Regions from separate parts of the Aminipila terrae genome, predicted to be linked through region 2. Evidence: riboswitches for the same ligand, from Rfam matches in the RefSeq annotation. Region 2 holds a riboswitch; the other holds the start of a gene.
What was found. A riboswitch is a leader RNA that binds a small molecule or an ion and turns the genes downstream of it on or off. The one in region 2 is predicted to bind cobalamin.
Positions count from the first base shown of each region.

Region 1: it holds a riboswitch for cobalamin, as region 2 does, so the genes downstream of both, Ami3637_RS08915 (PQQ-binding-like beta-propeller repeat protein) here and Ami3637_RS02035 (DUF2292 domain-containing protein) in region 2, are expected to answer to the same signal.

Region 1 covers NZ_CP047591.1:1,862,713-1,866,140, reverse strand. The annotation lists gene Ami3637_RS08915 (PQQ-binding-like beta-propeller repeat protein) at 1-1,570, opposite strand, end outside; cobalamin riboswitch at 1,782-1,994, opposite strand; gene Ami3637_RS08910 (hypothetical protein) at 2,393-2,770, opposite strand; gene Ami3637_RS08905 (hypothetical protein) at 2,780-3,428, opposite strand, start outside.
Region 2 covers NZ_CP047591.1:434,889-438,316, reverse strand. The annotation lists gene Ami3637_RS02045 (coiled-coil domain-containing protein) at 1-334, shown strand, start outside; gene Ami3637_RS02040 (Tad domain-containing protein) at 341-1,447, shown strand; cobalamin riboswitch at 1,571-1,794, shown strand; gene Ami3637_RS02035 (DUF2292 domain-containing protein) at 1,997-2,155, shown strand; gene Ami3637_RS02030 (InlB B-repeat-containing protein) at 2,267-3,428, shown strand, end outside.

The DNA.
Region 1 (3,428 bases), 1.4 Mb from region 2:
CAGTTCCAGAATTTGTATTAAAGTATAGGTAATCTACGCCACCGTTTGTATATACCAATACAGAGCTTTGTACTGGTCCCGGTGTTGCTACGTTAGAAACCTGGTGATTTCCAGCCTTTGCTACCTTCTGAACGCCTCCAGCACTAAATCCACTGTAGTACCCTACATAAATATTATCTCCTACTACCGTTGGAGTAGAAGTAGAAGTTCCTGCTAGCTTAGCTTTCCAGTCTAATGTTGGTGTTCCTGCTCCCGGAGTAAAGCTCCATAAATAACCACCCTGGCTAGTAAAGTAAAGATGTCCGTCTACTAGTGAAATAGTGCTGCGCACATTCCCTGATTCCACTCCACCTATAGTGGATAAATTAACAACACTTCCTTCTGAAGTATTATCAAAATCATCACCTACCGGACGAGCATACAGAAAACCTTTATCTCCACCAAAGTAAACATAATCTCCATCTACAACAGCACCAGCCCAATAAAAACCGCCATTACCCGGATTAAATTCTTTTAACTCCTTATTATCCATGTCATACTGATAATATGTTCCTGCATTTCCTGACCATGTTCCGAAATACAGATAATCCCCATTCTTTACTATAGGAGTATTGATCTGTGCATTGTTTGGCACTGCTAAAGACAATTCTGTAGTAGGTTCTTCGTCAATATTTGTTACTTTTGTAATAGAACTGTTCTGTTCATACAATTGGCAATATTCAATCTCCACAGTATTGCTATCATTTCCTGAAATTTCATAGGTAAATTCCAGCGTATTATTTGTCCCTGTATTTACAGCAGATTCTGCCGTAGATTGGAAATTATCATTCAGATAGTAATGTCCATCGATTAGGTTAGAAGCGTTTAAGGTCTTACTTCCTACTGTAGTACCGTTAAGCTTAGCAGTAATAATCATATTTACATTGCTTCCGTTGATTTTTACGCCAGTGGCAGAACGATGAGTCTCACCACTAGTTAAATTAGTATTTGTCTGAGTCAAAGTAACAGTTTGGTTACCTGAAACAACAACCTTACCATTTTCCAAAGTTGTTCCTGCAGAAGATACAGACCAATCTGTGATTGCTCCTCCAGTCAATGTCAGCTCATCGTTATTTGCTTTCTGATTAAATCCGGATGCCCCCACATAGATGCATCGGTTTTCAGTATCCAGGTAAGGAGAGGATAGTTGGAATCCTGAACTCTGGGTAATCTGCTTTTCCCATACTACCTGTGGAGTAGATGCCGAACAGTCTATTTTAGCTAGCCTGCCGCCACCCTTATCATTTGCAACTTTATATCCGTCATAAAGTATATAAGCAAAGGTATTTCCATTTCTGGTTTCCATAACAGCTGCTGAATCCACACCATCCCAACCGGATCCATTTTTCGGCAGATCAATACGTGTGACATTTGGACTTCCGTTGGTTGGTGCTGCATTGATAATCCCGTTGTGAATATCATTTCCCTGGTAGGTTGGCCAGTCTGCAGCGTATGCAGTGAGCCCCATGCTCATGACCATAGCTATAATCATAAGGGTTGCTAACGGTTTTCTTAGCTTTAATTTTATCATTTCTTTTGTTCCTCCTTTGATATTAGATAATAAAACAAATATTTATACGGCGTAATTGCCATATTTTTTTTAATAATGCTCACCCCCTTTCTCTTTTGGACAACAAAAAAAGACTATAGCAAATCTGCCACAGTCCGTTTTCACTGTTTTCTTAATTTATTTTAAAAAATGAATTTAAAATACAATTCCCTGGTCATTTACCTCGTAACCGGTTACTTCTTCAATCCATGCAGGTCTTCTGACTTACGTATCCACATTTCTGCCCTCCTTCCCAAAAGCTTTGTTTGCTTTCAGTGGACATTTGCGTCACGCAAATGAATGGGCAGGAACTCCTCGTTTACAGCGGCGGGTCCGTGCCGGACTCTCACCGGCTTCCCTCTTAGCTGCCGGCTCCCGCCGACAGACATAGATATTTATTTAATTGAATAGCTCTTCTTGTCGAAATTTGTTTAATATTGTCGAAATTTCATAATTATATATAAAATGTAAATATTTATATTTTCACCAACTATAATATCACTTTAATTTCTATATTTCAACATTATTCTTAATTAAATATTTCTTATATTTTTTATCAAATACCGCCCACAAATTAAAACTGTTGGAAGGTTATATAACCATCCTCCAACAGTTTTAATTATAATGATGTTTCCTACAGCATCCGAATCTTATTCTAACTCATTGTATGCCAATCCTCTAAAACGTTCTACTTCTCTAATCTATTGATTATATATAAGTTTTATAATAGCCTTAGCTCTTGCTAAGAAAGTCTAAAGCAGTTTAGCCTATCTCCTTAATTCTGATTTAAATCTTTATCAGTCTTTATGCCTGCAATTTTTTTATTCCTATGCTCGACTGCCAAAAAATAGTGCTTGCTACTATAGACAGAACAATAATGATCATCAAACTAATATCACTAAATTTCCATGTTGTATAATAACTGCAGATTGCCAATAAAAAAGAACTTATACTTAATAGGAAACATGCTATGGATTCCAGTAAAGATCTTTTATACGCTCTTGCTTCAAAAGTCCAGTAAAAAAGTATACTACCCAGAATTAGCGATGATATAAAGTTAATATTAATTCCCAGTCTTGCAAAAGTTTGCGGTGCGTCTCCCCTCCTAGCAAGCATGGAAAAAATTAGTGTAAATATACCAACAATAGTAATAACCACGTCCAATCTGCGTCTGTATTTCATATATCTCCCCTACTTCTTTACCTTAGAATAACTTTCATAATACCCCGGTTTAAATGTTCCCTGATACCGGTACACATCTTTAATCTCTTTTGTAATTCTGTATGTATTTACGATACCACCATCTGTAATTATAAAAGAGATTCTTACAAATTCATTGTCACCACACTGCATGACTGCCTCTCGAAAACAGTCTCTTTCCCAAGCTTTTGAAAGATCATAGCAGCAAACAATTGCTCCTGCCAGAAAACTAGCCCTGGCAACGGATATAGTAACACCATATTCTGTGTATACCCAAGTACAAAATCCTGATAAAGCGGCCGCAGTTCCTGCATCCCACGCTCCTGCTGCTTTATCATACAGAACCTTTTCAATATGTGTGCCCTCCGTTATTAAATATAAATCATTAGCAATATCTTTCGGCAAATAAACGCACTGCCATACTCCTCCAAATATCGGACTTGTTTTATCCGCATACCATGTTCCCCCATCTGGAGAATGATATGTCTTTCCTATTAAATCGTACCAAACCTGCTCCCGATTCACAATCATTCTGTTGTTCTTTATCTGAGCATTTCCAAGGGAAACTCCATACCTTTTACTCCTACCGTTTAATTTCACTGTAGTGATACCGCTCTTTGCATCATACGTAATGATTCCA
Region 2 (3,428 bases):
AGCCATAAAAGAGCAATCTTTAGCGGATTTAACGGCTGAAACTAAATTACAAAAACAAATCATAGAAAGCCTGAATAAAACAGTGGAAAAGCTTGAAACACAAAACGAAAAGATATTAAATGCCAACAATTTGATGGAAAAAGAATTGCAGGAGAATACTAAAAAGATAGTACAGTTTATTAATGAAAAATCTGATATTACAATGGAAAAAATTATTGTAGAACAAAAACTTAGTGAGGCAAATTCAAATCTTGCTATGTTGGAAATAAAGCTGAAAGCGCTAAGTAAGTCCAATGATATCAAAAAAACTGAAGAGCATGAAATGGAAGTGTGATGGCTCATGAATGTTTTTAAGTATTGTGGGTACAGAGAAGAACAAGGTTCAGTTACCATTATGGTGGCATTATTTATTACTGTACTGATGGCCTTTACAGCAATAGTAATTGATGTGGGAAGAGTTGCACTAGAAAAGCAGCAGCTTCAGAGCGCAGTAGATGCTGCCTGCCTTGCAGGGGCACAGGAATTGCCAGACAGTATTGTAGCGGCAAAACAAAAGTCGATTATGTATTTTGAGGAAAATGGATTTGATGAAGAGGAAATTGACCAAATAGAATTTGTGAATTCAAATAAGAGGATAAGAATAACTGCCAGCCATCCGGTTGAATATACTTTTGCAAAAATATTCAAAAGAGAAGATAATACAAAAGTGTCTGTAAGTGCAGCAGCGGAGTGCAGCAGTGTTTTTGGACCTTTTAAGTATGCACTATTCTCTGGTAGTGAAATGGATTTATTGCAGTTTAAAGGACAGAACATAATTGATGGCAATGTTCACTCTAATAATAGCATAAAAAATGCTGCCACGGTAACTGGAGTTGTTACTGCTGTAAATACTATTGATGCCAAGGTTAATGCTTCATCAGGGAAAATAGAAAATTCTCCGTATGTCTCTATGCCTGATTTTTCTGATGTTTTAACTCTGGCAACTACGGTTAATCAAAGTACTTTAATCAATGTTTTTGGTGCATCCTTTAAAGCTAGCAGTAATCAGTATACCATGTCAGCTGAGCAGCTAAATGCCATGCTTTCCGTCTATTCTACGGTGTTTATTAATGGAAATCTCACTATAAACGGTAGTGGGATTCATTCTAATGGAAGTATATTAGCAACTGGAGATATGACATTTAACGGTAGTAACGTAAGCATGAATGCGTCAGATTCGGTATGCTTTTACTCAATGAACGGAAATATCACATTTAATGGTGGCAGTGGTGATGTGACAGGAATTCTTTATGCCCCGAAAGGCACAGTAAGACTAAATGGTAACAGTGGTATTTTTTATGGGTCTATTGTTGGAGATTTGGTGACCTGTGATGGAGGGATAAATCTAACATACAGTTCCCAGGCCGCCCAGAGTGTCCCTTTTACAATAACCAGATTGGTGGAATAGAAACGAATTTATATCAGTTAGTTCAGTAAAAACATTTTTCGACAACTTAAACTGTTATTTTACATAAAATTTCTTCAGGGTGTTGACGTAGAGGAAAATCAATGATAACATGATTGTGGTGAAATTTAATAGATCATTTTATGTTCTGTTCGCTGGAATCTAAGGGGATTTTGGCGGATAGCTAAGAGGGAAGCAGGTTCAAGTCCTGCGCGGTCCCGCCGCTGTAAACGAGGAGTCCTGCCTGTCATACAAAGATAAATGGGTGAGCCACTGAGTAATTTCTTGGGAAGGCTTGGTAAGGATGATAATGCGTAAGCCAGAATACCTGCTTAAAATGAAGACAGAATCCGACGGGTATTCGGCAATTCTTGTAATACAAATGATTAAAATTATACAGAAATACGGGCTGTAGCAATAATGCTACAGCTTTTTTTATGTGAATTTAATCAGAAAAAATATGTAGCAGTAACTGCTGTATATAAGGGATAAACATAAAAGTGGGATTGATGAGAAATAATCTAATGTTAGTAAATGCAGGAGGAAAAAGAAATGTCAGTAGAGGCAGAAAAGAAAAATGTTATTCCAAATGAGCAGGAACAAAAACTGCTGAAGATTATTCATCAAATCGGTTTTGGAGAGATAAAAGTCATAATCAACGATGGGAAGCCTATACGGCTGGAAGAAGTCAGGAGAAGTATAAAATTGTAATTATGGTTAGAGCTGACCAGAAAACTGGAGGTTCTTTATTATAGTAAAAAACTATAGTAAAGGACCTTTTTTATTTATTATTATTGAAGTTTTTAGAGAGGAGAGACTGAATTGACAAAAAGAAAGAATTTTTTATGCGCAATTCTCTGCATGACTATGATTATATCGCAGTTTACAGCGATTGCTTATGCAGGAGATGAGTTGAATTCGGTTAGTCAGGCTACAGGAAACTCAGTTTCCGAAAGTCAGGCGACAGCAAAAGAAAACAGCGATGGCACTATAACGGATGGTGCCGCTACAGGTGGTACGGAAGCAGGAAAAACCACTGACAGTATAACCACGGGTGATACGAAAACAGAAGGAACAACTGACAGTACAACCACGGGTGATACGAAATCGGGAGGAAACCCTGACAGTACAACCACGGGTGATACCAAAACAGGTGGAACTACCGATAGTGCAGCTACGGGTGATACGAAAACAGGAGAAACAACTGATAGTAAGACCACGGATGATACGAAAACAGGTCAAACTACCGATAGTGCTGTAACGGATAGCACAAAAACTGGCGAAACTACTGGAAGTGCAGTTACAGATAGTAAAACTGAGGTGACCACTGACAGTGCTGTAACAGATGCTACAACAACAGCAGCCATAGAGCCACTTATGATGACTTTAATGGAGAGTGCAGGAACTTTTTCTATTAGTGATTATGATGTAAACAAGCTATATGAAAAAGGAAGTACTTTTACAATCAGTACAACGGAGGAACTTAACAGATTCTCTGATTTAGTAAATGGTAAATTTAAAAATACCACAGGAGAAGCGGTTTCTGTGGATTTTGACGAAGATACAGTACGTTTGGAAAAAGATATAACCCTATCTCTGGGATGGAAGCCTGCCGGAACAGAAAAAACACCATTTTCGGGAACCTTTGATGGGAAAAATCATACATTAGATGGTTTAAATATCGTTACCAGCGACAGTTATCAGGGATTATTTGGATATACGCTAAATGGTGAAGTAAAAGATTTGGCGGTGAGTGGAAGTATAAAATGCAGCGGTGATTATATAGGGGGAATCATTGGGTATGCAAACTGTACTGATATTACCAGATGTACCAGTAACGTAGTGATTTCCGATGGAGGAAGCTATGTGGGAGGTATTGCTGGATGCGCGACGGGTTATACCACTTTATGCATTAATAATAAAGATGTTTCAGGCAATAAAAACTTTATCGGGGGAGTTGCAGGTCTTAATTATGGACTTGCAC